One region of the Bradyrhizobium sp. SZCCHNR2028 genome, then DNA from elsewhere that is predicted to be linked to it. Evidence: predicted binding sites of a transcription regulator. Region 1 holds the regulator's gene; each other region holds the start of a gene.
What was found. Region 1 encodes HrcA, which represses chaperone genes, less so after heat shock. Its sites were predicted from a motif close to GTTAGCACTCNCNNNNNGNGAGTGCTAAC; they were not measured.
Positions count from the first base shown of each region.

Region 2: a site for HrcA is predicted at 5,485-5,513, ahead of groES (co-chaperone GroES). Genes of this name have one in related genera too.
Region 3: a site for HrcA is predicted at 2,100-2,128, ahead of groES (co-chaperone GroES). Genes of this name have one in related genera too.

Region 1 is NZ_JAUHJF010000022.1:57,191-67,437, reverse strand. Features, by position in the region: gene QX121_RS26845 (NAD(P)H-dependent oxidoreductase) at 1-160, opposite strand, end outside; gene QX121_RS26840 (class I SAM-dependent methyltransferase) at 206-808, opposite strand; gene dnaJ (molecular chaperone DnaJ) at 1,045-2,175, opposite strand; gene dnaK (molecular chaperone DnaK) at 2,320-4,215, opposite strand; gene QX121_RS26825 (hypothetical protein) at 4,637-6,145, shown strand; gene QX121_RS26820 (hypothetical protein) at 6,354-7,289, shown strand; gene grpE (nucleotide exchange factor GrpE) at 7,454-8,074, opposite strand; gene hrcA (heat-inducible transcriptional repressor HrcA) at 8,207-9,295, opposite strand; gene rph (ribonuclease PH) at 9,480-10,193, shown strand; gene rdgB (RdgB/HAM1 family non-canonical purine NTP pyrophosphatase) at 10,190-10,247, shown strand, end outside.
Region 2 is NZ_JAUHJF010000002.1:11,638-21,884, forward strand. Features, by position in the region: gene QX121_RS03200 (L-lactate permease) at 1-1,100, shown strand, start outside; gene QX121_RS03205 (META domain-containing protein) at 1,253-1,660, shown strand; gene QX121_RS03210 (hypothetical protein) at 1,990-3,180, opposite strand; gene groL (chaperonin GroEL) at 3,324-4,967, opposite strand; gene groES (co-chaperone GroES) at 5,089-5,385, opposite strand; gene QX121_RS03225 (hypothetical protein) at 5,717-6,223, shown strand; gene QX121_RS03230 (protein phosphatase CheZ) at 6,364-7,143, opposite strand; gene QX121_RS03235 (L,D-transpeptidase) at 7,450-8,241, shown strand; gene QX121_RS03240 (DUF2076 domain-containing protein) at 8,331-9,131, opposite strand; gene QX121_RS03245 (ChbG/HpnK family deacetylase) at 9,355-10,197, opposite strand; gene QX121_RS03250 (glycosyltransferase family 2 protein) at 10,194-10,247, opposite strand, start outside.
Region 3 is NZ_JAUHJF010000003.1:349,716-359,962, forward strand. Features, by position in the region: gene QX121_RS07555 (acyltransferase family protein) at 1-520, opposite strand, end outside; gene QX121_RS07560 (cupin domain-containing protein) at 742-1,320, opposite strand; gene QX121_RS07565 (usg protein) at 1,508-1,792, opposite strand; gene groES (co-chaperone GroES) at 2,172-2,486, shown strand; gene groL (chaperonin GroEL) at 2,575-4,215, shown strand; gene QX121_RS07580 (2OG-Fe(II) oxygenase) at 4,545-5,117, opposite strand; gene QX121_RS07585 (RtcB family protein) at 5,271-6,611, opposite strand; gene QX121_RS07590 (HNH endonuclease) at 7,131-7,667, opposite strand; tRNA gene QX121_RS07595 (tRNA-Asp) at 7,707-7,781, opposite strand; gene QX121_RS07600 (hypothetical protein) at 7,825-8,013, opposite strand; gene QX121_RS07605 (hypothetical protein) at 8,491-8,865, opposite strand; gene QX121_RS07610 (DUF2778 domain-containing protein) at 9,344-10,247, opposite strand, start outside.

The sequences.
Region 1 (10,247 bases):
GGTCGGCGTCGTAGATCGGCAGCGGGAAGTCGGCGAGCGAGATGCGGGTGATTTCGGCGCCGGCCTGCACGAACTGATAGGCCGCTGCCGCGGCGAGCTTCGCGTTGTGCGAGCCGACCCGCGTCGAACCGGGGATGATGAGGATCTTCAGCGCGGACATCGTGAGGTCGGTCAACGACCCGCCACGAAGGATCGCGGCCGCCGGTCAGGGCTTGCGATACACCCAGACGCGCGCCGGCGGAAGGTTCATCCAGATGCGCTCGGACGCCTGCGTGGTGACGCCGGGCAGCGACTTCGGAATCGGCGGCACGACGGAATAGGTGAACTGCACGAACGGCGCATTCGGCGACATCGCCGCGAACGCATCGCGGATCAGCTTCATGCGGGTCAGCATCGGCTTGGTCACGAGCGGCAGGCCGGAGACGACGGCGGAGGCCGGGGCGCCCAGCACGTTCCAGAGCGTGTCGCGAAGGCGATAGGCGTCGCCCTGGACCACCTTGGCCTGCGGGTAGCGATCGCGCAGCAGGGCGCAGAAACTCGGATTGTACTCGACCAGCACCAGCCGCTTCTGATCGATCCCATGTTCGACCAGCGCATTGGTGATCGCGCCGGTGCCCGGTCCGAGCTCGATGACGGGGCCTGTCCCGTGCGGATCGACGTACTGCGCCATCGTGCGGGCCAGCAGCCGACTCGACGGCATGACGGCGCCCATGTGCAGCGGCTTTTCGATCCATGAGCGGAGGAAGCGCACTTCGTCGTCCAGACGGAGAGGCTTTTTCGACGCACGCACGGACGTTTGCAAGGGCATCTCAGTACCAGACGGGACCGTCTTCACGGCGATGTCAGAAAAGAGTCACAAAGACGTATAGGGCGCAGGCGGGGCGGTCAAGCCGAACCGTAACGTACGATTAAGGCTGGCGGGTCCGCGCTCTTACAGTTGCATTCGATAATTTTTTGCATGTGCAAAGCAGCAAATTCGCTCGACACATGAATCCCGAAGTCATTCGGCGAGGCTACCTGGCCGTGCTTGCTTGAACGCACGGCTCAGTTCGCCGCCTTGCCGAAGAAATCCTTGACCTTGGTGAAGAAGCCAGCCGCCTCGGGCTGGGTCGCTCCCGAGGACAGCTTCTCGAACTCGGCAAGCAGCTCTTGCTGCTTCTTGGTCAGGTTCTGCGGCGTCTCGACCACGATCTGGACATACATGTCGCCGGTCTGGCGCGAGCGCAGCACCGGCATGCCCTTGGCCGCGATCCGAAACCGGCGCCCGGACTGCGCGCCGGCGGGAATCCTCACCTTGGTCTTGCCCTTGTCGATCGTCGGCACCTCGAACTCGCCGCCAATCGCCGCCGTCACCATCGAGATCGGCACCCGACAATGCAGGTCGGCGCCGTCGCGCTGGAAGAACTCGTGCTGGGTCAGCGACAGGAAGATGTAGAGATCGCCGGGCGGTCCGCCGCGCAACCCCGCCTCGCCCTCGCCGGCAAGACGAATGCGGGTGCCGTCCTCGACGCCCTGGGGAATGTTGACGGACAGCGTGCGGTCACGGGTGACGCGTCCGGAGCCGGAGCAGGACGGACAGGGGTCCTCGATCATCTGGCCGCGGCCGTGACAGCCGGGGCAGGTCCGCTCCAGGGTGAAGAAGCCCTGCGCCTGCCGCACGCGGCCGGCGCCGCCGCACATCGAGCAGGTCTTCGGCTTGGTGCCGGCCTTGGCGCCGGTGCCGGAGCAGGATTCGCAGGTCACCGAGACCGGAATCTCGATCTGCGCCGTCTTGCCCTGGAACGCCTCTTCCAAGGTGATTTCCATGTTGTAGCGCAGATCGGCGCCGCGCTCGCGCCCGGTGCCGCCGCGTCGCTGCCCGGCCATGCCGAACAGGTCCTCGAAGATGTCAGAGAACGAGGAGGCAAAGCCGGCGCCGAAGCCGTGCGCGCCGCCCATGCCGCCCTGCTCGAAGGCGGCGTGGCCATAGCGGTCGTAGGCGGCGCGCTTGTCGGCGTCGCGCAGCACCTCGTAGGCCTCGTTGATTTCCTTGAATTTCACTTCGCTGGAGGCATCGCCCGGATTCTTGTCCGGATGCCACTTCATGGCCAGCTTGCGGAAGGCGGCCTTGAGCTTGGTCTCGTCGGCGTCGCGCTCGACTTCCAGGGTCTCGTAGTAGCAGCGCTTGGTGGACATCAATCAAACCCGCCCGAACTTCGCCCAATAGGAACGGCTGGCGCGATCGCCGCGCGCGTTCCGGTCAATGAAAATGACCCCCATCCAACGAGCCGCAAAGTGCGCTCTTTGGCATGGGGGTCATGGTCACTACCTCTGCCTCAGTTAAGCAGATTTCTTCTTGTCGTCGTCGACCTCGGTGAACTCCGCGTCGACCACGTCATCCTTGGCGGCGTCGCGGGCCGCATCGGTCTCGGCCTGCTGCTTGTACATGGCCTCGCCGAGCTTCATCGACGCCTGGGCCAGCGTGTTGGTCTTGGCCTTGATCGCCTCGGCATCGTCGCCCTTCAGCGCTTCCTTGAGATCGCTGACGGCATCCTCGATGGCGCGGCGCTCGGTGTCGGCGACCTTCGAGCCATGCTCGGCCAGCGCCTTCTCGGTGGAGTGCACCAGCGCGTCCGCATGGTTCTTGGCGTCGACCGCCTCGCGGCGCTTCTTGTCCGCCGCGGCATTGGCCTCGGCGTCCTTGACCATCTTGTCGATGTCGGCTTCCGACAGACCACCCGAGGCCTGAATGCGGATCTGCTGCTCCTTGCCGGTGGCCTTGTCCTTGGCCGAGACGTTGACGATGCCGTTCGCGTCGATGTCGAACGTCACCTCGATCTGCGGCATGCCGCGCGGGGCCGGCGGAATGCCCATCAGGTCGAACTGACCGAGCATCTTGTTGTCGGCCGCCATCTCGCGCTCACCCTGGAAGACCCGGATGGTGACCGCGTTCTGATTGTCCTCGGCGGTCGAGAACACCTGGCTCTTCTTGGTCGGGATCGTGGTGTTGCGGTCGATGATGCGGGTGAACACGCCGCCCAAGGTTTCGATGCCGAGGGACAGCGGCGTCACGTCGAGCAGCAGCACGTCCTTGACGTCGCCCTGCAGCACGCCGGCCTGAATCGCCGCACCGATCGCCACCACCTCGTCGGGGTTGACGCCCTTATGCGGCTCCTTGCCGAAGAACTGCTTCACCATCTCCTGGATCTTCGGCATGCGGGTCATGCCGCCGACCAGCACCACTTCGCCGATCTCGCCGGCGGTCAGGCCGGCATCCTTCAGCGCCTTGCGGCACGGCTCGATGGTCTTCTCGACGAGGTCGGCCACCAGCGCCTCGAACTTGGCGCGGGTCAGCTTCATCGTCAGATGCTTCGGACCGGACTGGTCCGCGGTGATGAAGGGCAGGTTGATCTCGGTCTGCGTGGTCGACGACAGCTCGATCTTGGCCTTCTCGGCAGCTTCCTTGAGGCGCTGCAGGGCGAGCTTGTCGTTGCGCAGGTTGATGCCCTGCTCCTTCTGGAATTCGTCGGCGAGGTAGCTGACCAGACGCATGTCGAAGTCTTCACCGCCGAGGAAGGTGTCGCCGTTGGTCGACTTCACCTCGAACACGCCGTCGCCGATCTCCAGGATCGAGACGTCGAAGGTGCCGCCGCCGAGGTCGTACACGGCGATGGTGCCGGCCTTCGTCTTGTCGAGGCCGTAGGCGAGCGCAGCCGCGGTCGGCTCGTTGATGATGCGCAGAACCTCAAGGCCCGCGATCTTGCCCGCGTCCTTGGTGGCCTGGCGCTGGGCGTCGTTGAAGTAGGCGGGGACGGTGATGACGGCCTGGTCGACCTTCTGGCCGAGATGGGCTTCCGCGGTCTCCTTCATCTTCTGCAGGATGAAGGCGGAGACCTGCGAGGGCGAATAGGTCTTGCCGTCGGCCTCGACCCAGGCGTCGCCGTTGCCGGCTTTGACGATCTTGTAGGGGACGAGCTTCTTGTCCTTCTCGACCATCGGGTCGTCGTAGCGGCGGCCGATCAGTCGCTTGACCGCGAAGAAGGTGCGTTCGGGGTTGGTCACGGCCTGGCGCTTGGCCGGCTGGCCGACCAGGCGTTCGCCATCGTCACTGAACGCGACGATCGACGGCGTCGTGCGCATGCCCTCGGCGTTCTCGATGACTTTCGACGATTTGCCGTCCATGACGGCCACGCACGAATTCGTGGTGCCGAGATCGATCCCGATGACCTTTCCCATGGTCTCATATTCCTTCTTTTTGCGGCAGGTTGGGTGGGGCCCTGACGGCGCCCCCATCCAAAACCCCCTCAGATCAAATGCTCGCGATATTGCGACGATGAGCGTCATATAGGAGGGGGGGACTGGCCCGCAAGGACCGGACCAGGGGTTCGACCCAACGAAAATCACGGCCGTCGCCGAACGACCTCATGGAGACATCAGAGCGGCCCATCGGAATTGGCGGCGACGCGAAACGGCGGCTCGGACCGGAGACGACTGCGCGAATCCACCTGCCGGCACGTCGAATGGCCCCGTGCGAAATAGGAGGGTGCGATCGCGGGCAAGTGCGACAAATCCGGTACCGCTGATCTGCCCCAATGACCGAAATGCGTTGTTAACCCACGGGCCCTAGCCTGCCGCACTCCTGGGACGGGAATGAGGCATGGTCATCGACTCCGATTGGGGCTTTCCGCAGCGCGCGCGCGAAGCCGGCCAAGCCACGTTCCCAGGACTGCTGATCTGTGCCATCGTGGTTGCAGCGGCGTGGCTGCGGTACGTCCTTCCCCTCAATGTCGATGTCAGCTGGTGGCTCCTCGTCAGCGAGCGCATGCTCGATGGACAGCGGCTCTACGTCGACATCCTCGAGACGAACCCGCCGATGGCTGGGTTGGTCTATCTGCTGGCCGTCGCGCTGGCGCGTGCGATCCATCTCAGGCCCGAGCTGGCGACGAATATCCTGATCTTCGTGCTGACCGCGGCATCCCTGACGCTGGTATGGCTGCTGCTGCGGACATCGGCCCTGCGCCATCGTCTCGCCGACGGCAGGCTGGCGGCGTGGACGACCGCCCTGCTTCTGATCGCGCCGATGTATGATTTCGGCCAGCGGGAACATCTGGCCCTGATCACGATATTGCCGGCGATCGCGGTGTACATCCTGCGCGCCAGGCGCGAGCGGGTGGCCCCGGCGGCCATGCTCATCGCCGGGCTCAGTGCCGGCCTCACGATGAGCTTCAAGCCTTATTTCGCCTTCAGCGTCGGCTTCTGCATACTCGCCGCCGCGGCTCAGGCGCGCGACTGGCGCGTGCTGTTCGCGCTGGAGAACTGGATCGCCGCGGCCCTGGTGCTGATCAACGCGGCGTGCATCTACCTGTTCTTTCCCGAATATTTCACGGTCATCTATCCGCTGGTCCGCGACGTCTATCTGCTTCTGAAGGCGCCCGTGCCGACCATCCTCGTGACCCTGCCGATGGGCCTGTGGCTGGCTGCAGCAGTCATCATCCTCATTCTTCAGCGCGCGCAGCACGAGCGCGACGCCGCATCGTTCACCACATTGGCCGCATCACTCGGGTTCCTGGTGTCATTCGTCGCGCAGCAAAAGGGCTGGGGCTACCATGCCTATCCGATGGTGGCGCTGGCGCTGCTTGCCGCCGGCCTTGCCGTGTCGGCGATCGACGCCAGCCGCGACGCGCGACGCTGGCCGCGTGTCGCCACCGCTCTCGCCGGCGCCGTGCTCTTCGTGCAGACCTGCTTCTGGTTCAATGGTAGTGTCGACGTCCAGCAGATCGAAGCCCAGGTGGCCCGGCTCGGGCCGCGCCCGAGCATGCTGGTGCTCAGCGCGGCGGCGGTCATCGGGCACCCCATGGTGCGGACCCTTGATGGCACCTGGATCTCGCGCCAGGAGGCGTTCTGGGTCCGGGAAATCGTTCGCCGGTCGCAACAAGACGGAACCATCGATTCACAAACTGCGCAGAGGCTCGCGCCCTATGTGGAACGTGAACGCGCCGGGATCATCGCCGACTTCCGGAGGCAACCGCCCGACGTCGTCCTGATCGACAATCAGAACAGCGACTGGGGCGACTGGGCGCGTTCCGACCCCGAGATCAGGGCTCTGCTCGCGCCCTATGTGCTGGTGCAGACCGTCGATGGCGTCGAAATCCTGAAGCGCGGCTAGCACGGCACCGTCATCAGCCCGCCTTTCGAGGCGAAATGACCTGGGAAATGCGACCCGCAGGGCGCGCTGATCGCCGCAGGCGATCAAAACCGCGCGCCCGGCCTGTTGCGGGGGGCGCAAAGCCGCTAAAAGCGTGCCGCCGAAGACCACGCTGGCGAGGACCCCCGACCGCCTCGGCGCGAGGCCTCGGTCAACGAGGCAATGTTTGATGATGATCGTTCGATTCTTCGCCGCGGCTACCCTGCTGATGTCGCTGCTGCACTCCGCCATGGCCGCCGAAGCCATATTTCCGCCCGGCGTCCGCATCGGGCTCGCGCCGCTGGTGGGGCTCGCCAAGGCCAAGACGTTTTCCGGCTTCGAAACCGAGGACCAGAGCGTCAAGGTGCTGCTGACCGAACTGCCGGCGGCCGCCTATGGCGAGGTGAAGAATGCGTTTACCGCCAATCCCGCCGGGACCGGCAGCGTCAAGCCGGAGAGCATCGAGACCGCCGCCGGCACCGCCTACTACACGGTTGAGAACGGTCGGGATGGCGCCACGCCGGTGCGGCGCTACTCGATGATCCTGCCCGGCAACGGCTTCTCCGGCTACGTGGCCGTGCAGATCCCGGAGACCGCGAGCCGGATCTACACCGACGATGCCGTGCGTCAGATGTTCGCCTCCGCCGTCGTCCGCAAGGACGTTCCCGTCGACGAGCAGCTCGCGATGATGCCGTTCAAGGTGACCGAGCTCTCCGGGTTCAAGACCATCCGCACGCTCGGGCCGGGTGCCTTGATCCTGGCCGACGGCGAAGAGGACAAGGGCTTCGAAGCCGCGCCCTTCGTGGTGATCGGGCTCGTGGCCGGGGTGGCCCCGGAGGCGGGCGACCGCGCGCGTGTCGCCCAGCAGGCGGCCACCACCATTCCGGGCGTCCGCGAAGCGCGCATCACGATGTCCGAGCCGATCCGCATCGACGGCCAGCCGGCCTACGAGACCCGGCTCGAAGCCACCAGCGGCAAGGACAATACGCCGGTGACCGTGGTGCAATGGCTGCGCTTCGGCGGGCCGAATACACTGCGGATCATCGGCAGCGCGCCGCGCGATCAGTGGTCGGTAGCCTTCCCGCGCTTCCGCGCCGTCCGCGACGGCATCCAGCCGAGAGGCTGAGCCCAACTCGGTATCCGGACGCCGCGGTCTCATCGGCCGCGGTCCACTTGCCGCGACACGAACTACAAACTCGCGCCGACAAACAAGAAGCCACGGGCATCACCGCCCGTGGCTTCTTCGTTGGACTGACAGGACGGCAGGAGAAGACCTGCCTATGCTCGCCGTCACGCGGCGCTGTTCGACTGATCGTTGCTCGGCGCGGGCGCCGCCTTCGCGCCACCCTTGGACACGCCGACCAGCGCGGGACGCAGGATGCGCTCGCCGATCATGAAGCCGGCCTGCACGACCTGCACCACGGTGCCCGACGGCACCGACGAATCCGGGACCTCGTACATCGCCTGCTGGAAGTTGGGGTCGAACTTCTGTCCCGTCGGATCGAACTTCTTGACGCCGTTCTTCTCCAGCGTGTTGAGCAGCGAGCGCTCGGTGAGCTCGACGCCCTCGATCAACGATTTGAGGCCTGCATCGGCATTGGCGCGTGTCTCGGCCGGCACGGCATCGAGCGCGCGCTGCAGATTGTCGGCGATGTCGAGCACGTCGCGCGCGAAGCCGGTAATGCCGTACATGCGTGCATCGGCGACTTCACGGGCCGTCCGCTTGCGCAGGTTCTCCATCTCCGCCAGCGTGCGCAGCATCTTGTCGCGCGCGTCGGCCGCCTCCTTGGCAAGGGCCTCGGCCGAGCCGGTCTCAGGATCGTCGGGCATGATGTAGGGCTTGGAGACGACGGGGTCGCTGGCCTGCGCCGGGTTTTCCGGATCATTCTTATGCAGGTCGGGATCGGTCATGGACAGACTCGCAAGTTCGGCTGACGGGTTTTGGGGGTATGGGGCGGGATATCGTGCTTTGAGCGTCGAAAATCAAGCGCAGCCTGACCATCGCGCCCGGAGGCGCTGTCCGCGGGTTAATCATGTCACGCGTCAGCCACCCAGCAGCCGGCTGACCAGACGCGCGGCATAATCGACCGTCGGGATCACCCGGGCATAGTTGAGCCGGGTCGGACCGATGACGCCAAGCACGCCGACGATGCGACCCGTGGCGTCGGAATAGGGCGATACGATCGTCGACGAGCCCGACAGCGAGAACAGCTTGTTCTCCGAGCCGATGAAGATGCGGACACCTTCCGCGTTCTCTGCCCGTCCAAGCAGATCGACGACGCCGCGCTTGGTCTCGAGATCGTCGAACAGCCGCCGCACGCGCTCGAGATCTTCGAGCGCATGCAGGTCCTCGAGCAGGTTGGCGTGGCCGCGCACGATGAGCTGCCGCTCGTCGCTGTCCCCTCCGGACCAGCTCGCGACACCGGCGGCGATCACCTTCTGCGTCAGCAGGTCGAGCTCGGCGCGATCATGCGCCAGCGCCGTCTCGAGCTCGAGCCGTGCTTCCGCCAGCGTCCGGCCTCTGATGCGGGCATTGAGGAAATTCGACGCCTCGGTCAGCGCCGAGGACGGCACGCCCGGCGGCAGAACCAGAACCCGGTTCTCGACCTGCCCGTCCTCGCCCACCAGCACGACCAGCGCACGCTCGGGCTCGAGCCGCACGAACTCGATGTGCTTCAGCCGAGTGTTGGATTTTGCGGTCAGCACCACGGCAGCGGCACGGGTCAGACCCGACAGCCGGGTCAGCGCCTCGTCCAGAGCGGCCTCGACCGATTGCGCCCGCCCGACCGCGGCGAGCTGGCTCTGGATCGATTGCTGCTCAGCCTCGGTCATGTCGCCGACCTGCATCAGGGCGTCCACGAAGAAACGCAGGCCGGCCTCGGTCGGCAGCCGGCCGGCCGAGGTGTGCGGCGCGTAGATCAGGCCGAGCTGCTCGAGATCGGCCATGACGTTGCGCACCGAGGCCGGCGACAGCGGAACCGCGATCAGCCGCGAAATGTTGCGCGAGCCGACCGGCTCGCCGGTCGCCAGATAGCTTTCGACGATCTGCCGGAAGATCTCGCGCGAGCGCTCGTTGAGCTGCGCCAGACCGGCCGGCGGTGTCATCAGGTTGATCGGATCGTGGTGGGCCACCAGATGCTCTCCTCGCAGCTGCCTATAATGTGTCCATGCGGCGGCTCGGTGGCAAGCCGGTCGTCGCGTGCTCTCGGGCGCGACGAGGCCATGATAATCCCTTGATAAGCCCTTGCCGCTGCCGGTCGCGGCTCCTACAAGGCCGGTCAAAGTCGGTCTTTCGCGCGCTTTCACGGAGAGAATCATGCGGCCGAGCCGCCGTGCACCGGATGAACTGCGGGCCGTGAGCCTGGAACGCGGCGTCGTCAAATACGCCGAGGGCTCCTGCCTGGTGAAGTTCGGCGACACCCATGTGCTGGTCACCGCCACGCTGGAGGACCGGCTGCCGCCCTGGCTCAAGGGCCAGGGGCGCGGCTGGATCACGGCTGAATACGGCATGCTGCCGCGCGCCACGCTGGAACGGACCCGGCGCGAGGCCTCCGCCGGCAAGCAGACCGGTCGCACCGTCGAGATCCAGCGTCTGATCGGCCGCTCGCTGCGCACCGCGATCGACCTGGAAGCGCTCGGCGAGCGCCAGATCACGGTCGATTGCGACGTGCTGCAGGCCGACGGCGGCACGCGCACGGCGTCGATCACCGGCGCCTGGGTGGCGCTGGCTGACTGCATCAAGTGGATGAAGTCGCGCAACATGATCAAGACCGAGGTGCTGCGCGCCAACGTCGCCGCGATCTCCTGCGGCATCTACAACGGCACGCCGGTGCTGGATCTCGACTACGCCGAGGATTCCGAGGCGGAGACCGACGCCAATTTCGTCATGACCGGCGACGGCCGCATCATCGAGGTGCAGGGCACGGCGGAGAAGACGCCGTTCACCGAGGCCGAGCTCCTGGCGCTGATGGCACTGGCCCGCAAGGGCGTGGCGCGACTGGTCGACCTGCAGAAGATGGCGGTCGCGTGAGTAGCGGTCATCGCAAGCTCACGGGGCGCCTCGTCATCGCGACCCACAATCCCG
Region 2 (10,247 bases), on a different contig from region 1:
TCGGCGCGATGGTCGGCCGGCAGCTGCCGGTGTTCTCGCTGATCGTGCCGTTCTGGGTGATCTGGGCGTTCGCGGGCTGGAAGGGTATGAAAGACGTGTGGCCGGCGATCCTGGTCACCGCCGTCTCGTTCGCGGTCCCGCAGTTCCTGATCTCGAACTACATCAATCCGTGGATCGTCGACATCGGCGCCTCGCTGATCTCGATGGGCGCGCTGATCCTGTTCCTGAAGGTCTGGCAGCCGAGGCAGCTGTGGCTGTCGCCGGCGTTGCGCGGGCGTGACGAATCGGCCGCCACGATGACGGCGGCGAAGCCGCTGGACCGCACGCCGCTGACGCAAGCCGAGCTCTGGGGCGCGCTGCTGCCCTGGATCATCGTCTGCGTGATCATGCTGATCTGGGGCAACGGCGCCTTCAAGGCCTGGGCGAACTCGATCTTCACCTGGAACTATCCGGTGCCCGAGCTCGACAAGCTGATCAACAAGATGCCGCCGGTGGCTGCGAAGCCGACACCGGAAGGCGCGGTGTTCTCGTTCACCTACCTGACCTTCACCGGCACCGGCATGCTGATCGCCGCGATCATCTCCGGCTTCCTGATGGGTGTCGGACCGGGCAAGCTGATCGCGGAATATGGCCGCACCATCCGTCTGTGCGCGATCTCGCTGATCACGATCTCGGCGATGCTGGCGATCGGCACGCTGACCCGGCTGTCCGGCGTCGACGCAACGCTCGGCCTCGCCTTCGCCGCGACCGGCGTGCTCTATCCGTTCTTCGGCACCTTGCTCGGCTGGTTGGGCGTGGCGCTGACGGGATCGGATACGGCCTCGAACGTGCTGTTCGGAAACCTGCAGAAGATCACCTCCGAGCAGCTCGGCCTGTCGCCTGTCCTGATGGCGGCTGCCAACTCATCCGGTGGTGTCATGGGCAAGATGATCGATGCGCAGTCGATCGTGGTCGCTTCGACCGCCACCAACTGGTACGGCCACGAGAGCTCGATCCTGCGCTACGTCTTCCTGCATTCGATCGTGCTGGCCTGTCTGGTCGGCCTGTTCGTCACCTTGCAGGCCTACGTCTATCCGTTCACGGCGATGGTGCTGAAGTAGCAACACCGGCAGCGACAAAAGCCCCGCGCCGCAGCTGCGGCGCGGGGTTTGCTATGTTTGGAACACATTTGTGCGGGAGCCGTGGCGCGGCGGGGATCACGGTCGTCGCCTGGAAGGCGCAGCCCTGCGTGTGATTGGTCTGAAGAGGAACGATGCAAGTGTTGAAGCGTGGCTGCGCCGTGGCGATGATGGCGTTGTCGATGTCGGGCCTGCCGCTTGCCGGCGCGTCGGCGGAGGAGTTTCCCTTCGGAATGGAGATGACGCTCGATGCGTTACCAATGCCCGGCTCGAAGCGCGTGCCGGATCTCGACATCGGCGACAACGGCGAGACCGTGCTGGAGCTCTGGTGCAAGGGCGGCAAGGGGCAGTTCTCGGTCGCCGGCAACACCATCGTGTTCATCGCCAGCAAGATCGAGGACCGCAACTGCCCGGCGGCACGCGCGCAAGCCGATGACGAGCTGATCGCGGCGCTGAGCGCGGCGACGAACTGGAAGCGTCAGGGCGACCTGATCATCTTCATCGGACCGAAGACGCTGCGCTTCCGGCTCAACACCAATTGAGCCGAGACGGCCGTATCGAAAGTCCTAGTCTTGGTCACATCGATATATCGGCATGTGGACCTCGCTGTCATGGTCCGGCACCTGGTCCTGCTTCATGCACGTTCGCGATTCCGCAGCACGCAGCTTTGAGGTCAGCCCCGCTGTCACCCTCCCCTGGAGGGGGAGGGTCGCCTCTCATGAGCGCAGCGAATGGGAGGCGGGGTGGGGTGATCTCCCCACGTGCACCGGTGCCCGCGGCGTCACCCCACCCCGCTCGCCCGCTTCGCGTGCGATCGACCCTCCCCCTCCAGGGGAGGGTGGCATCTGAGATCGCGGCGCCTGCCGTCGCCTTACTTCCAGACGGAGTTGTCCGCATCCCAGCGCTTGGCCTTGAAGGCCTTCGCCAGCTCGTCGATGGCACCGCCGTCGTCGCGGGTATCGCTTTCCTCGTCGCCCGAGGATTCGTCCGACAGGATCAGCTTGGCGCTCGATGCCTCATCGACGGTGGTCGTCGTCGGGCTGCTGATCCACAGCATCAGCGCGTCCGCGCCGCCCGGCTTGTCCGCCGAGACGAGGCCGGTGACCTCGATGACGTCGGTCAGCTCGAGCGCCGGCATCAGCTGGCTCGGCCGCTTCAACGTCAGCTTCAGCTTGCCGCTGACCGGATTCCACGCCGCACTCGTCGGCCTGGCATTGTAGGTCTTGGCCAGCACGTCGGAGATGGCGCCCGCCAGCTTGTCCTTGTTGATCTTGTCACCGTCGCGCCAGTCGGCCGCCGCAAAGCGGATGGTGCGGTCCATCTCGACCGTGCCGGCGGTCCAGCCGGCGGTGACGACGCCGTTCATGGTCCGCGCCTTCGCGATCAGTGCGCCGGCTCGTTCGGGGTCGACGGTCATGCTGATGGTCTGCTCGCCCGCGCGCAGTGCGTCGCAGCTCACGATGAGGCTCGACAGCGAAACTTCGACGTTCTCGCCCTTCAGGCTCTTGAGGAAGTCGGTCACCGCGTCGAGCTTGAGCCGGACCGAGACCGCCTCGGGCGAGACGTCGGTGAAGTCCTTCGGCTGGGCGCTGATGCCGTCGTCGCTCGACTGGCTCTCCTGGAACTCTTTCTCGCTGACGTCGGAATTGTCGGTCGACGCCACCTCGGTGACGGTCTTGCCGATCGCGATCTGTCCGCGGAACTCGAACGTGTCGCCGGTCGGCTTGCGATTCAGCTTCACCGTGACCGGCTCCTTGGCGCCGTTGCTCTGGGTCGCACCGGTCAAGGTCTGGCCATTGACGGTGAGGCTGACCACGAAGCGGTCCTTGCGATCCGAATTCTTTGCGACGGGATAGCAGACGTCGAGCGTGGCGGCGGTGACGGTCTTGCCCTGGCGCGTCTCCTTCAGGATCACGTCGGCATTGCCGTCCATCAGGCCGTCGATCGCGGTGAAATACCGAGTCTCGTTGGCGGGGGCCTTGGTCCCGCTCTTGCTCTGGGCCCAACCGAGTTCCGGCGCGGCCGCTGCAATCACGGCCAGCGCAAGCAAAATCGCGCGCATCTGAAAATCCTTGTGGGGGCAGAATCGGCCTTAAGCTGTAGCGCCGATTTGCGATCGCTGCACCCCCGGGCGCGGACACTCGGCCAAAAAGAAGGCCGCCCGGAGGCGGCCTTCCTGAACGTCTCGGTGATGCAAGGGGGGGCTCAGAAGCCCATGCCGCCCATTCCACCCATGCCGCCGCCGGCCGGCATCGCGGGAGCCGCGTCCTTCGGCAGCTCGGCGACCATGGCCTCGGTGGTGACCAGGAGGCCGGCGACCGACGAGGCGTCCTGCAGCGCGGTGCGGACCACCTTGGCCGGGTCGATGATGCCCTTGGCGACCATGTCGACATAGTCCTCGGTCTGGGCGTCGAAGCCGAAGGTCTCGGACTTCTCGTCCAGGATCTTGCCGACCACGATCGAGCCCTCGACGCCGGCGTTCTCGGAGATCTGGCGGATCGGAGCCTCGAGCGCCTTCAGCACGATGTTGATGCCGGCCTGGACGTCCGAATTGGCGTTGGTGATGCGGCCGACCGCCTTCTTGGCGCGCAGCAGCGCGACGCCACCGCCGGGGACGATGCCTTCCTGCACCGCAGCGCGGGTCGCGTTGAGGGCGTCCTCGACGCGATCCTTCTTCTCCTTGACCTCGATCTCGGTCGCGCCGCCGACGCGGATCACCGCGACGCCGCCGGCGAGCTTGGCCAGACGCTCCTGCAGCTTCTCGCGGTCGTAGTCCGAGGTGGTCTCCTCGATCTGCGCCTTGATCTGGCCGACGCGCGCCTCGATGTCGGCCTTCTTGCCGGCGCCGTTGACGATCGTGGTGTTCTCCTTGTCGATCACGACCTTCTTGGCGCGGCCGAGCATCTTCACCGTGACGTTCTCGAGCTTCATGCCGAGGTCTTCCGAGATCAGCTGACCGCCGGTCAGGATCGCGATGTCCTCGAGCATCGCCTTGCGGCGATCACCGAAGCCCGGCGCCTTGACGGCGGCAACCTTGAGGCCGCCGCGCAGGCGGTTGACGACCAGCGTCGCCAGCGCCTCGCCCTCGACGTCCTCGGCGATGATCAGCAGCGGACGGCCCGACTGCACCACGGCTTCGAGCACCGGCAGCATGGCCTGCAGGCCGGACAGCTTCTTCTCGTGCAAGAGCACGTAGACGTCGTCGAGCTCGGCCGTCATTTTCTCGGCGTTGGTGACGAAGTAGGGCGAGAGATAGCCGCGGTCGAACTTCATGCCTTCGACGATGTCGACCTCGGTATCGAGCGACTTGTTCTCCTCGACCGTGATGACGCCCTCGTTGCCGACCTTCTGCATCGCCTGGGCGATCATCTTGCCGATCGCGGCGTCGCCATTGGCGGAGATGGTGCCGACCTGGGCGACCTCGGAGGACGAGGCGACAGGCTTGGCGCGCTTCTCGATGTCCTTGATCACGGCGGCCACCGCGATGTCGATGCCGCGCTTGAGATCCATCGGGTTCATTCCGGCGGCAACCGCCTTGGCGCCCTCGCGCACGATGGCCTGGGCCAGCACGGTCGCGGTGGTGGTGCCGTCACCGGCGGTGTCGTTGGTCTTGGAGGCGACCTCGCGCAGCATCTGCGCGCCCATGTTCTCGAACTTGTCCTCCAGCTCGATCTCCTTGGCGACGGTGACGCCGTCCTTGGTGATGCGCGGAGCGCCGAAGCTCTTCTCGATGACGACGTTGCGGCCCTTCGGGCCGAGCGTCACCTTGACGGCGTTGGCGAGAATGTCGACGCCGCGCAGCATGCGGTCGCGTGCGTCGCCGGCGAATTTGACGTCCTTGGCTGCCATTTCAAAATTCTCCTGGAGTAGACCTCGACGGCGAGGGGCGTGATCGCCCGTCTGTCGCCGGAACGAGGTTGCAGAGCATTTTCGCCCGGGGCGGCTGATCGCCGCCCCCGGCAGGTCGGGATCAGGCGACGACGCCCATGATGTCGGACTCCTTCATGATCAGGAGCTCCTCGCCGTCCAGCTTGACCTCGGTTCCGGACCATTTGCCGAACAGCACGCGGTCGCCGACCTTGACGTCGATCGGGATCAGCTTGCCGCTCTCATCACGGCCGCCCGGGCCGACGGCGACGACTTCGCCCTGCGAGGGCTTTTCCTTGGCGCTGTCGGGAATGATGATGCCGCCCTTGGTCTTCTCTTCGGCGTCGATGCGCTTAACCACGACGCGGTCGTGCAGGGGACGAAACTTCGATTTGGCCATGACGGATCCCTTTTGGGGTGCTTGGATAAGTTGTTGCTGTCGGAGGAAATCTGAATGCGGCCACATTTGACGCCCACTTGGCGCCAACTGGCTCGCAGCCTTAGCAATCGCGCCCTCCGAGTGCTAAAGACCGCTCGGGGAAATATGGCTTGCGGCTGTTCCTGTCAAGCAACGGCCGGCAGTTAAGCCGTTCTTGAGGCTGTTAGGGGATGTTGTCCCGGGCCAGACATGTTAGTGGAGCGGCGTCGTCATCCGACGTCATTGCTCTGACGAGCGTTTTGGGTTTGGTTGCCGGACGGGGCAGCCACGATCTTGTTCCTAAGGGGATGCCATGACGAGTTCACGGTGCGCGCGGCCGGTTGCCAATCTCGCGATCGCGTCGGCGCTCACGATGCTTCTGGGAGCGTGCACGGGCTTCAGCCTGTCGCCGTCGCCCCCCATGCAGACCGAGGCGCCGGTCGAGCCCGAGGTTCCGGCGACGATCCGCCCCGAGGATCTCGTCGGCAAATGGGGCCTCGCCGCTTACAACAACCCCAACGACCGTCCGCGCACCGAGAAGATGGCGTTGGCGCAGTGCAAACAGCCCTATGTCATCGGGGCGGGCACGTCCGGCGGTGTCGTGATGCATCTGGCCGACCAGGCGACTCCCCAGGAGCTGCGCCTGAAGGGCTCGGCCAGCGGCAAGAACTACATCGGCCCGGCCGGACCGCCCGGCGGCGAGCAGGACCGCGAGGTCGTCTCCTTTGACGGCCGTGTGCTGATCACCCGCTTCGTCGACAAGGATGCGGCGACCCGTTACCAGACGATGGTCTACGTCCGCTGCGGACCGCGCGCCTGAGATCCGGGCGAAGCCCTCGCGACAAGCCCCGGCCACACCCAAAAGCCAAACGAAAAACGCCGGTGAAAGCGCCGGCGTTTTGCTTGGTGCTGCTCGGTGCCATCCCTGGTCGGCGTGGCCGCCGGTCAGGCAGGACGAGGTCAGTTGAACATCGCGTCGATGTCGTCCTGCGAGGCGTGGCCGACGTCGCCTTCCGCCTTCGGGCCGTTCAGCAGTCTGGCGTCGCCCTCGCGGTGGTCGACGATCGGCGGCGTATGCGCCTTGATGGCGTCGACGCCACCCCAGATGTCCATCATCACCACGATGTGGTGCTCGATGAACTTCATCGTGGTCATGACCTTGTTGATGCGCTGGCCGGTCAGGTCCTGGAAGTTGCAGGCCTCGAAGATCGAGACCACCCGCTCCTGGATCTCTTCGCTCAGGATCTTCTGCTGGTCGGCCGAGTCCACCTTGGACAGCGCGCTGGCGGCCTGGTCGATCGCCTCCGCGGCTTCGAGGATCTGCTGCGTCGCCTGCTCGGTGCCGCCGACGACCGCGCCGAGCTCGCCGTTGACCTTGGCCATCTCCTCGCCGTTGAAGCTCTTGGCATGGAGGGTCGCGATCTCGCCCTTGGTGCGGTTGATCGCGTCGTGGATCAGGTCGAGCTCGACCTTGAGCTTTTCGCACTGCTCGATCTGGGCACGATAGGTCTCGAGCAGCGCGCGCGCTTCGGCGACCTCGCGTGCGGCGGACTCTTCGATGGCGGCGTTCGCCGTGTTGCTGCCGCCGCTGCGGATCGCATTGGCCATCTGGGAGCGGATCGCGCGGAGCTCGTCCATGATTTCCTTGTGGTTGGGGCCGATCTCGCCGCCTACGAATTCAGGCTCCGGCATATGGCCGACGATTGCTTCTTCGATACGGAAACGCTTGCGAACCGCCATGATAGTATCCCTGACCTTTTGCTCGGATCAGTTCTACGCAGAGGCTATTTAACATCGCGTTCACGCCAGGAACCGCCGTTGAGCAACGCTGGCGTGCATCGTGCGTCAACGATTAACCATGCGCCAGCGGCCTTCACGCAAAATAAACGCTAGCGATCAAAACCGCCGCGTGTGCAGCGATGGTGAATCCCGGCGCCTCCTGCGTTTACCAAAGCGATCGGGTTTTGCTCTTTATTGACGATACGCGGCGGCGCATTTGCCTCGCGCGATGAACAGTCTTCAGACGAAACAGTACAGAGTACGTCGATGTTCAAATCAGTATCCGCAGCGCTGCTGGCCGGCGCATGCGTTTTCCATGCAGGTCTGGGCCGCGCCGCAGCCCAGGGATTTCAGCAGCCGACCGTGATCTATAGCGGCCCGCCGCAGCAGTCCGCGCCGGTGCGCACCGCCTATGTCGAACGCTCGCGCATGGGCGGCGGCTTCATCGAATTCCTGTTCGGGGATCCGCAAGGCGGCCGCGGCGCGCCTCCGCCGGGACAGCCGATGTACCAGCAGCAGCCGTCCTACTACGAGCCGCAGCGGCTGGCGCCGGGCATGGTCCCGCAGCAGGGAGTGCCGGATGAGGAGGCCTATGAGCAGACGCAGCGGCCACTCGATCCGAAATACGAGAAACAGATCGTTGACTATAACGGCAAAGAACGGCCGGGCACGATCGTCATCGATACGCCGAACAAGTTCCTCTATCTGGTCCAGGGCGAGGGCAGGGCGCTCCGCTATGGCATCGGCGTCGGCCGCCCCGGCTTCACCTGGTCGGGCGTGAAGACGATCTCGGCCAAGCGCGAATGGCCGGACTGGACGCCGCCGCCGGAAATGCTCGCGCGTCGGCCCGACCTGCCGCGGCACATGGAGGGCGGGCCGCAGAACCCGCTCGGCGCACGCGCGATGTATCTCGGCTCGTCGCTGTATCGGATCCACGGTTCGAACGAGCCATGGACGATCGGCACCAACGTCTCGTCAGGATGTATCCGGATGCGCAACGAGGATGTGATCGATCTCTATGGCCGGGTGAACGTCGGTGCCCGGGTCATCGTGATCTGACGACCGCCGCTGCACGACATCAGCAACAGAAAAAGGCCGCCCGCAGGGGGCGGCCTTCGCATTCTTCAGTTCGTTGCGACCCGAGAACTTCACGCGTAGTCGCTGCCACCGTCGTCGTCGCCATAGCCGTCATCGGCATCGAAGTCGGCCGCGTCGCTGTCATTGCCGCTGTCGTCATGGCTCGCCTGGTCGAACAGGCCGGCCCGGCCGCCGTCGCCGCCCGGGCGGCCGATGTCGTCGAGACCGGCGTCGCGCGCCAGCGAGCCGCCGGACTGGTCGCCGCTCCACGGGCTGGCACCGCCGCCCCGCTCCTCGATGATCGTGGTGTCACCGAACGCCTGATGCGACCCGCCGCCCATCATCGAGCGGATGCCGCCGAGCAGCAGCGAGCCGCCGACCATGCCGGCCGCTGCGGCCGCCGCCGTGCCGAGGAACGAGCCGCCTCCACCGCCGAACATGCCGCCGCGCGGCTGGCCGAAGCCGCCCTGATCGTAAGGGCCGGGCTGACCGGGATAGCCGGGCTGGCCCTGGTAGCCCGGGGGCATCGCCTGGCCGCTGTTCCAGACCGGGCGGCTCTGCGACGGCGGCGGCACGTTGGGGACCGAGCCGCGACTGCCCGAGCCGAAGATGCTGTCGCGCATCGAATCGAGGAAGCCGCCGGACTGGCCCTGCGGGGCCTGGGCGTGCTGCAGCTCCTCGATGCGGGCGTTGGCGCGCTTCAGGGCCTCGTCCTGCACCAGCACCGTCTGCACCAGCGCATAGACGGCATTGGGAGCCCGCTGCAGCGCCTGGGCGATGGCGGCGGCAGCCTCCGGATCACGCGGTGCACTCTCCAACGTGGCAAGCCGGTCGAACAGATCGTCGATGAGTTGGCGTTCTTGCGGTGTCATGTCGTTCTCCTGCCGCTTGCCTTGTTCCGGCCAAGCGCGGCCAAGATTTAGGGGGACTTTGTGGCCCGGCCAGCCGGGGCGCGGATTAAATTTCCGTATGCGACAAAGCGTCTTTGCACTTGCGAGGCGTTTCGGAAGCCGAAGGCGGACGGCATGCCTGCCTCCCTCCCACTTCGAACGCCGCCGCGCCGGGTTTTGTTCGCCGGGGCACGCGAAACATCCATCAGTCGAGCGTCACCTTGCGGCGCTCCAACAGGCCCGGAAAATGCTCGCCGGCAAGATAGGCGTGCTCATGCTCGCGCTGCACCGTCAGCGGATCGAGCTCGATGAGGACGTCATCGACGAAACCGGGGTGGCACATCACCAGCCCATGCTCGGGCAACTCGTCGAGGAAGCCATCCATCAAAGCTCCGAAGTCGGAGGCTTTGGTGAAGTCGTAGGCGCCCGCGAAGCCGGGATTGAAGGCGATCTCGGCCCGCCTGGCCTGACGGCGGAATTGCGCGCTGAGCACGTCCAGCAGCAGCGCCTTCGGCGCCGTCAGCCGCTGCATCAGGGGCAGATTGCGGCCGCCCTGGCGCACCCAGGCCGTGGGCGCAGTTTCCTTGACGGCGGCGAGAAAGCCCTCGCGCACCTGCGGATAGAGCTGGGCATGCTGGTGGCCGTCGACGAAATCGGGGGCGCGACCGAACAAATCGCCGAACGCTGCAAGCTGAACCAGGACCTCGGCACGGATCATCTCGGGATCGAGCCGGCGGGTCAGTCCGGCGCGCAGCAGCTTCGGGAAGGGCAGGAACATGCCGCCTTCCGAGGGACGGAAATGCATCGTCAGGGGCCGGAACGGCGCGGTCAGCGTGACGTGCAGGCCGATGGCGCAACGCGGGCTGTCGGACGCGACCTTGGTCAGCTCCGTCACTTCGTCGCGCCCGATCGCGGCGCCCACGGTCATCACCGAGGTTGCGTTCAACCGACCGCGCGCGATCAGGTCTCGGATGGCGCTGTTAACCCCGGGGCTGATGCCATAGTCATCGGCGCACAGCCAGATGCGTCGGTGCGGCGTCGCGCTCATTCGGCGGCGTTCCTCTCGGCGCCGTCGCTGCGCGCATCGAGCGCTGCACG
Region 3 (10,247 bases), on a different contig from region 1:
GCGCTATCAGCAACACGGCCCAGACCACGACGGGGAGTACCAGATAGAACTGCTCCTCGACGGCGAGCGACCAGGTGTGCAGCAGCGGCTTCTCGACCGCGGCGTGGTCGAAATAGCCGGACTGCTGCCAGAAGAAGATGTTCGAGGTGAAGGTGACGACGGCGGCCGCGGAACGGAAGAACTCGGCGCGCTCGGAGCCCAGCATGTCCTGCGACGCCGGGAGCGCCGCGAACGCCACCATGGCGTAGAGCGCCGGCAGCAGCCGCCGCACCCGCCGCTCGTAGAATTGCGCGAACGAAAAGCGGCCCGCCGCCATCTCCGCGGCAATGATGCCGGTGATCAGGTAGCCGGAGATGACGAAGAAGATGTCGACGCCGACGAAGCCGCCGAAGATCGCCGGCGCCTCGAAATGGAATGCGACAACGGAGAGCACCGCGATGGCGCGCAGCCAGTCGATGTCCTCGCGATGGGCGGCACCTGAAGCCGAACCGGCGCCCGCGTTGGCGATGCGAGGCTGCACCGATGCGCGCGTGCGAGGCGCGCGCGGGATCGTGGGAGCGAACTGGACGACGAAGCGCGGCAACGGGACGGGTACGCCTTTACGCAAGCCCGCGGCGAACACCTCTTACGGATTCGTCGCCGGCCCATCCGTCCCAGTGACGCGAGACCGGATGTCAACACACACGCGCGATGGGACCGCCGTCCATCGCACGCAAATGTTTCCATCCATTTCTGTCGGCTTTACGTCGACAGTTCGACGGTTTTGAAGTCGGCCGGCAGGATCACTTCCAGCAGCTCGACGTCGTCGGAATAGTCGAGGATCATGTGCCGGATCTTCGGCGGCTGAGTCCAGCAGCTGCCCTCCTGCATCAGCGTCTCGCCGACGCCTTCGAGGTAGCTCTTCACCCAGCCCTTGAGCACATAGACCATCTGGAAGTCGACCGCGTGGGTGTGCAGCTTGGAGACTTCGTGCGGATTGCATGGCGGCAGCATGCGGATGACATGCGCGCGCGCCAGCCCGTGAGTCGCGTCGGCGATGCCGAGGTCGCGGTAAACAGCATAGGCGCGCAGGCCGTCGGCCTTGAAGTCCTCCTCGCGGTGATGGCTGATGGCGACCTTCTGTTTGCGCCGGCGCGGCGCCGGCGCTGGTCGCCCCTTGCTCGCGAGCGCCTTGCGCGCCGAGGGCGCAGCCGCCCTACCCGGCTTGGCGGGCGCCGCGGAGGCGGTCTTCGCCGTCGGCTTTGTTTTTGCGGTTTTTCGCGGCGCGGCTTTCGCGGCGGCGCGTGATGCTGATTTGGCGGTGCGGCTCTTCTTGGCCATGGCGCTCTCCCTGCGTGTCCTCGCACGCGAGGATAGCACAACCTGCCGCTTTGCGGGTCGACCGATCGACGACCTCAACAGGGCCGAGGCAGCGCTTAACCCGGATGAGCGAAACGACATCCGGGGACTCACGCGCGTCCGCGTTGAACCCGGATATCGCTTCGCTCATCCGGGCTACGCGTCAGCCTCAATGCAGCCGGAAGATGCCGTCGACGGCGCGCAGCTCGGCCGGCTTGATCAGCTTGGAATGCGCCACCGTGACCGAGTACAAGGGGCCCTCGATCTTCTCCTGCCAGAACGCCAGGAAGTCCTGCAGCGCGGGGAATTTCGGAAACAGGTCGTAGTTCTGCCAGACATAGGTCTGCAGCAGCGAGCGGTGATCCGGCATCCGATACAGGATCTGCGCCGTCGTCAGCCCGTAACCCAGCACCTGTTTCCGAAAGTCCTCGGAAACCTCAACCTTCGACACCATGCCAACCTCCGTTTCTGGAGCGCATGTCCGTGTGGCCAACCGGGATGGAGCCACCCGGCAAAGATGCGCTCACTGCCAAGAAATGTGACGCATGTCCTCAACCCATCTCAAGCTTAAATGTTTAACGACATGTTGAAAAATGCTGCATTAGCAGCCACTTAGCCCAGGTGCTAATACGGGGTTTCATGGTTCGTTCCGCTCCCGTTAACGCTATCGGAACGCTTTGGCAGAGCCCGCAGTTGACTGCTAATTTTTCTGCTACAAGCCCTTGTCCGGCTGAATGCTCTCCCCTAAATCCAGCCCACGTGCTGGCACTCGCCGGCACCGACTGCCAAAATTCCAGAAACTGACAATCGCCTCAATAGCTTAGGAGGACTGTATGGCTTTCCGTCCGCTTCACGACCGCGTCGTGGTCAAGCGCATCGACGCCGAAGAGAAGACCGCTGGCGGCATCATCATCCCCGACTCGGCCAAGGAGAAGCCCTCGCAGGGCGAAGTGATCGCGGTGGGCCCGGGCGCCCGCGACGAGAGCGGCAAGCTGGTCCCGCTCGACGTCCAGGTCGGTGATCGCGTGCTGTTCGGCAAGTGGTCGGGCACCGAGGTCAAGATCGACGGCCAGGAGCTGCTGATCATGAAGGAAAGCGACATCATGGGCGTGCTCACCGACACCGCGTCGAAGAAGAAGGCCGCCTAAGCCCAACCCGCTCAACGCTCACCCTGAGGAGCGCCTGCGGGCGCCCTGCCCAGGGTGAGACGACCAATTCAACCCAGGGAAACCCAATATGTCAGCAAAAGACGTTAAGTTCGGCGTCGACGCCCGCGATCGCATGCTGCGCGGCGTGGACATCCTCGCCAATGCCGTCAAGGTCACGCTCGGCCCGAAGGGCCGCAACGTCGTCCTCGACAAGTCGTTCGGCGCTCCCCGCATCACCAAGGACGGCGTCACCGTCGCCAAGGAGATCGAGCTCGACGACAAGTTCGAGAACATGGGCGCACAGATGGTGCGCGAAGTCGCCTCCAAGTCCGCTGATGCGGCCGGCGACGGCACCACCACCGCGACCGTGCTGGCCCAGGCCATCGTGCGCGAAGGCGCCAAGGCGGTTGCCGCCGGCATGAACCCGATGGATCTGAAGCGCGGCATCGACCTCGCGGTCGAGGCGGTCGTTGCAGACCTCGTCAAGAACTCCAAGAAGGTCACGTCGAACGACGAGATCGCCCAGGTCGGCACCATCTCCGCCAACGGCGACGCCGAAATCGGCAAGTTCCTGGCCGACGCCATGAAGAAGGTCGGCAACGAGGGTGTCATCACCGTCGAGGAAGCCAAGTCGCTCGAGACCGAGCTCGACGTCGTCGAGGGCATGCAGTTCGACCGCGGCTACATCTCGCCCTACTTCGTCACCAACGCCGACAAGATGCGCGTCGAGATGGATGACGCCTACATCCTGATCAACGAGAAGAAGCTGTCGTCGCTGAACGAGCTGCTGCCGCTGCTCGAGGCCGTGGTGCAGACCGGCAAGCCGCTGGTCATCGTCGCCGAGGACGTCGAGGGCGAGGCGCTCGCCACCCTGGTCGTCAACCGCCTGCGTGGCGGCTTGAAGGTCGCGGCCGTCAAGGCTCCGGGCTTCGGCGATCGCCGCAAGGCCATGCTGCAGGACATCGCGATCCTGACCGGCGGCCAGGCGATCTCGGAAGACCTCGGCATCAAGCTCGAGAACGTCAACCTCTCCATGCTCGGCCGCGCCAAGAAGGTGATGATCGACAAGGAGAACACCACGATCGTCAACGGCGCCGGCAAGAAGGCCGACATCGAGGCGCGCGTTCAGCAGATCAAGGCGCAGATCGAGGAGACCACCTCGGACTACGACCGTGAGAAGCTGCAGGAGCGTCTGGCCAAGCTCGCGGGCGGCGTCGCGGTGATCCGCGTCGGCGGTGCGACCGAGGTCGAGGTCAAGGAGCGCAAGGATCGCGTGGATGACGCGATGCATGCGACCCGCGCGGCTGTCGAGGAAGGCATCCTGCCGGGCGGCGGCGTCGCCCTGCTGCGTGCTTCCGAGCAGCTCAAGGGCCTGCGCACCAAGAACGACGACCAGAAGACCGGCATCGAGATCGTCCGCAAGGCGCTCTCCGCCCCGGCCCGCCAGATCGCGATCAACGCGGGCGAGGACGGCTCGGTCATCGTCGGCAAGATCCTGGAGAAGGACCAGTACGCCTATGGCTTCGACAGCCAGACCGGCGAGTACGGCAACCTGGTCTCCAAGGGCATCATCGACCCGACCAAGGTGGTTCGCGCCGCGATCCAGAACGCTGCCTCCGTGGCTGCGCTGCTGATCACGACCGAAGCCATGGTCGCCGAGCTGCCGAAGAAGAACGCCGGCGGCCCCGCAATGCCTCCGGGCGGCGGCATGGGCGGCATGGACTTCTAAGGTCCAGCCTCCTCAAGAGATACGAAGGGCGCGGCGAAAGCCGCGCCCTTTTTGTTTCGCCGGGGCCCGAATGTCGCCGGGGCTCATGCGGGCTTCGTCGCTAAACTCCTCTCCGCCATCATTCCGGGGCGTTCAAGCGCAAAATGGCGAAGCCATTTTGGAGCAGCGCGAATGAGCCCGGAATCCATAGCCCGAGCGGTGGTTGGTTGAAGACAGACGCCACAAGCACCTCGCACCACGCGACGGCCTGTGGCTATGGATTCCGGGCTCGCGCTACGCGCCCCCCGGAGTGACGAACGCAGAGCGCGCGCCTTGTGCGACGCGCCCCCTCACCTGCTCCGCCGATACATCACGTCCGTCCGCAGCACGTATTTGCGCCCCTTCGTCACGGGATCGCCGCGATGCATGATCGGGTGATGAAACAGCAGCGCCATGCCTTTCTTCGGAATGATCCGGAACGGACCATCCGGCATCAGGCCGGTGTCGTCGCAGAACGACGTCGTGCCACCTTCGAAATCATCGTTCAGATAGATCATGAAGGTGAACTGGCTCCGCTCGCCATCGTCACGCTCGAAATGGCCGTCGCGATGCCATTCGAACTTCTGTCCGACATCATAGCGATACAGCCGCAGCCGCTCGTTCAGCCCGACCGGCTGCCAGCGATGCTGGAACGACGGTGCGAGATGGCCGGCGAGCCGCTGATAGAGCCCTTGCGCGCGCTCGGTATCGTCGACGATGACGAGATCGTTGTTGCGATAGTCCTTGACGCTGCGCGGCGCGAACAACGTCGCCTCCTCGAAGCCCATCTGCTCGCCCAAGCGGATGTAGTCCTCGCACTCGGCAGTGGAGAAGAAGTTCGCAATCGTCTCGATATTGTCGGCGTGCCAGGTCAGCTCGGTCATGATCGTGTCTCCGTCATCGTTGCGCAATCGCGTAGCCCGGATGAGCAAAGGCCGGCGCCTTGCGGGCGCAGGCCGGAGCGACATCCGGGGTCTCACGAACTGCACGTGCGGACTCGCATGTCGCTTGCGCTCATGCGAGCTACGAGGGCGCGCTCAATCCTTAAACGGATCGAACTCGCCCTCGCCCGCCATCACCACGGCGAACGGCCGCAGCGTATGCACCACCCTCACCGAGCCGGCGTGCTCGGCCAGCACCTCGGGCAGACGGCGATAGGCCATCGGGCTCTCGTCGAGATCGGCGCCGATCAGGGTGACGCCGCGGCCCTGCAGCCAGGCGTCCATCTCGTCGCGCGTGAAGCGCCGCTTGGCCTCCCTGCGCCCGAACAGCCGCCCGGCGCCGTGCACCGTGGAGTACAGCGAGGCCTTGGCCTCCTCCGACTCCACGCCCTCGATGATGACGGCGTCGTCGCCCATCGAGCCGCCGACGAAACCGCGCTGGCCCGGGAAGGCCGGTGTGGCGCCCTTGCGCACCACCCACAGGTCACGCTCGTCATGGGTCTCACGCCAGGCGTAGTTGTGGTGGTTGTGCACGCTGTCGGTGACCGCACCGCCGATGATCCGGCGCACGCGCTCGGTCACCCACTCGCGTCCCGCATAGGCGTAGCGCCCGGCGAGCTGCATCGCGGCGATGTAGCGCTGCCCAACCTCCGAGTCCTCGTCGACCACGGCGGGCGGCACGTTCATGCCGTCCTTGCCGCCGGCGGCCTTGAGGTAGCGCGTCGCCGAAGTATGGCCGAGCCCACGGCTGCCGAAATGCACGCCGATCCAGACGAAGCCGGCCTCGTCGCGCATCAAATCGACATAGTGGTTGCCCGACCCGACCGTGCCGAGCTGTCCGACGGCCTTCTGCCGGTACGCGTCCATGTCGGAGCAGCGCCACGCCTCGGTATCGTCGAACAGTTCATGCTCGACACGCTCAGCGTTCTTGCGGCCGACGCCGAACGAGATCACCCTGGCGACATCCTTTATGATGGTGCCGACCTTGTCCTCGATCGCGCTGAACCGCGTGTCGAGCCGGACCGCCATGTTGCCGCAGCCGATGTCGAAGCCGACCCCGGAGATGCTGATCTGCTTCTCATAGGCGATCACGCCGCCGACCGGCTGGGCATAGCCGAGATGACCGTCGGCGCAGATCACCCCGGCCACGGCATTGCCGACCGCCATGCAGCTCCTCATCTGCGCGATGGTCGCATCCTCGTGACGGCCAAACACCTTCAGCGGGCTGTTCTGATACCGCGCGGCCTGTGGCCGGCTCGCGACCGTGTCGCCCAGCGCCGTGGCCTCGCGCGCCAGCTGCTCCTGGCGCGCGGCGTCGCGGAACGTGCACCACAGCGGCATCGACCGCTGCCCGGGCCGCTCGACCCGCGCATCCGGATCGAGCCCGGCCTCGATCGCCAATTGTCTCGCGCGCTCCTGATAGGGATCGGCTCGCATGTGATCCTCCTCACTCGTTCATGCATGACCCTGCCGCGCCGGCGTGGCGCTGCAATGATCGGGACTTGCACGGCGTGACGCCGCGCAAGTCCGGTGGTGCAAACAGAGGGACGGATCTGATCGGAGTGTCCCGGATGGGACATCAGCCTGGCGGATCGTCTCTCTGGCGTTCAAGACAGAGGGACGATCCCGCTGCCTCGCTACGCTGCTAGTTGATTGTGACGGGACAGCGCGCTCCCCGCGGAGACTGCCGGCACGCACAGGACGCAATCACGGCGCCGCAGTTGCGGCAGCGCGCTGTCCTCTATCTGACGCGGGGTCGAAATCGGCATGGCTCTCTCGCTGGCGGATGTCCGCCGGATAAGTTGGCGCGTGCTCTTACAGGATTTTAAGTACGTAGCCCGGATGAACGAAGCGGCATCCGGGTTCGTCCGAACTACCTGTGAGACCCCGGATATCACCCACGCCGACGCCCTTTGGGCATCGGCGCGGGCTCATCCGGGCTACGCGTTCGTTTCTTCACCGCTCGAGCTCCACATCCCAGTACAAATAATCCTGCCAGGTCACGTGCAGGAATCTCGGCGGAAACAGGCGCTGCGCGGCCATCAGCTCGTGCCGTGCCGGCTCGAACGGCGGCCGCCGCGGCTTGAGGTGGCGCCGGTCCTTGCGCGCGTTGCAGGGACTGCAGGCGGCGACGATGTTGGTCCACGACGTCTCGCCGCCGTCGACGCGCGGCACGACGTGATCGAAGGTCAGCTCGCCGTGGAGATAGCGGCCACCGCAGTACTGACATTCGAAGCGATCGCGCAGGAACACGTTGAAGCGCGTGAACGGGACGCGCGTCGCCGGCCTGACGTAATCGCGCAGCGCGATCACCGACGGCAGCCGCATGGTGACGCTCGGGCTGCGCACGACGCGGTCGTACTCTGCGACCACGACGTGCGACTCGCCGACAACGGCCCTGATCGCGTCCTCCCAGCAGACCACCGACAGCGGGAAATAGCTCAGCGGCTGGAAGTCGGCGTTGAGAACCAGCGCCGGGTTTGTTGCTGACATCGTCGACCTCCTCTCTTCGCTTCATCTGCCCGGTCGTGTTGGCGCCCATGACGGGAATCGAACCCGCCTTCCCGGATCGACAATCCGGTCCCTTCACCAGACGGGAACATAGGCCATGTCATCGCGCCCGGACTGCACCGGGCATGGTCATCGTCAATCAGTCGAACGCGACCGGAGCGTGCTCCAGCTGAACGCCGTTGATGTAGTCGAGATAGATCTGGCGAGCCCGTGCCTCGCTGACGCCGCGGCACGTCATGACGATGCGCACGAAGGCAACCGCCACCGGCGAGCACAGCGCTCGGGCGTGGTCGACTATCTCGGAATCTGGGCTCATCATGCGGGTCATCAGACCCTCCGCTATGTCTGCGGAGGGTGAGATCCCGCCGCCGGTTATGCTCTTGCTGGAATTTCGCGTCCCGATGTCGTCAGGGACAGCACGAGATCATTCGGACCCTGACAGGCGACGCCCATGCCGGACCCATCGCGCGACCAGTTAAGCGGTCGTTCGTTGGCGGGGGCGTTCGCGAGATGTGAGCGTAGGCTCAACACGGTCGTGGTCCTCAAGAGCGCGCCGGCGAACGGCGCGTCAATTTCGATGGGGCAGAGCTATGCGCAGAATTTTCCGAAGCCGTCAAGGCCGGAGGGGGAAGCGATGACGGCGCGCCTCCGGCGACGCGACAGATTTGCAACGACCAGATTGGTCGTCGGGCAAATCAGTTGCACATTATCGCGAGCTCCAAGGCCGCAATCGGCCATGCGGGAGGTCGAAAACGCGTGCGCGCGAAAATTCGTTTGTCGAGCCGGGTCAATGGGATCGCCCCGCTCACCACCAACCCCGAACATTTTCCTGTTTCCAAAAATCAGAAACCGTGCATTCTATGCCGGTCCCGTCCTCATGAGAGGGGCGCTTCGCGATCGTCATGAACGTGGAGGCGGGATGCGGTGGGCGCGTCGGGTTGCAGCGTGATCTGATCACGCGGACGAACGATCCGGTGCGCACGGCGAAGTCGTGATGTCCTGGCACCCCGATGCTGGTGTCAAGGTCGGAGAGACGAATGCTCCGACCGATGGTGGCCAGAAAGCCCGGCGCACCAGGGAGACCACGTATAAGCCGTAAGGCCATCGCGCGGGGAATGCCGGATGATGCGGCTGAACCTGTGGTGACTGCCGCCTGCTTTTTCTTCTGCAGGCGGGCCATGGGTGAGGCCCTCACCCGGCATTCCCCGCGCCCTCTCTCGAATTTCGAGGGCGATCTCGCCGGCAACACTCGGGCTTCATTCGCCGCGAGAATGCGACGTCGTGTCCAGGGGTGTTCGAGCTGTGTATCCGTTTGCCCTTCTTCCCGTGCGATCGCGTGAAGCGGTCGCCCGGAGCGACGCCGATCCCGAAGCCGCATCAGAAATCGTGCGCTCGTGACTGCACGGCACCCAATGGATTCTCGATCTTGTGGCTCTAAAAGTGCATGCTCTTGGAGATCGGGAGATCGGACGAGCGCTGCAAGTGAATGCGCCCTCTCCCACAAGGGGAGAGGGTGCTGTATCGCGCAGCGTAGTAGTTGGCGATATAGCACTCGTGCGACGGGATTCACGGCGCACCTTTGCACGCCCTACAGTTCGGAACTACTGCCGAGTGTGAGGGCGACCATGCAGATCCCACCTCAACATCTCCTGCCCGTCTCACTCGATGCGCGAGAGCACGGCGAGCTTGCGGATGCCCTTGTTCTTGTAGGCATCGAGGAACGCGTAGTAGTCGCGGAACGAGACGCAGCCATTGGAGTCGCCGTTCGGCCCGAGCATGAAGGTGTGGGCCAGGAGGCCGTTGCGGCCGTGGATGGCGTCCTCGCCGCCGATCGGATTGAGCCGCAGCGCCGGCACGCCGTGGAACAACGCCTCGCGCGGCTTCAGCTCGTAGATGTGCGGCGGCGTCACGCCGCGCATCTTGATCTTCTCCGAGCTCGGCTTGTCGAGGTTGTCGCCGAGGCCGGAATGTGCCTCGAGCTTGGTGCCGTCGGGCAGATACACCGCCTTGGCCGAGATGTCGTAGACTGCGGTGCTCAAATCATACGGCGGCCGGCCGCCGCGGGTCGGATCCTTGGCGATGCTGGCGGTGATGTTGGAATCAGCCGAGGCATAGGCCAGGAGGCCGCCATCCTGGTTCTCCGGCTTGCCCCAGAGCTTTTCCTGGATCGAATGCCGGTCGCCGGCGATCGACAGCACCGCCGCCTTGGCGCGCTCGGTCATCGCGCGCAGCGAGAAGCCACTGCTCTTCGGCGGATTGGCCTCGGCGGCCTGCGCCGGCGTCGCGGGCTGCGCGGCCGGCTTGGCATTGGCGAGCGCCAACTGCATCGGCGGCCGGGCATCCTTCTTCGGCGCCTCGGCGACCTTCGCAGTCTCGGCCGGCTTGGCTTCGACCGACTTGGCCTCGATCTGCTTGGCCTCGATCTGCTTGGGCGCGGCTTCGGCGAGCCTGGGCAGCGGCGGCGCGCCGTTCGCGGCGTTGGAGGCGACGCCCTGCGGCACGGCCGCGCCGAAGCGGTCGTTGAACATCTGCGGCGTGATGGCGGCGACCGTGGTGACGGGC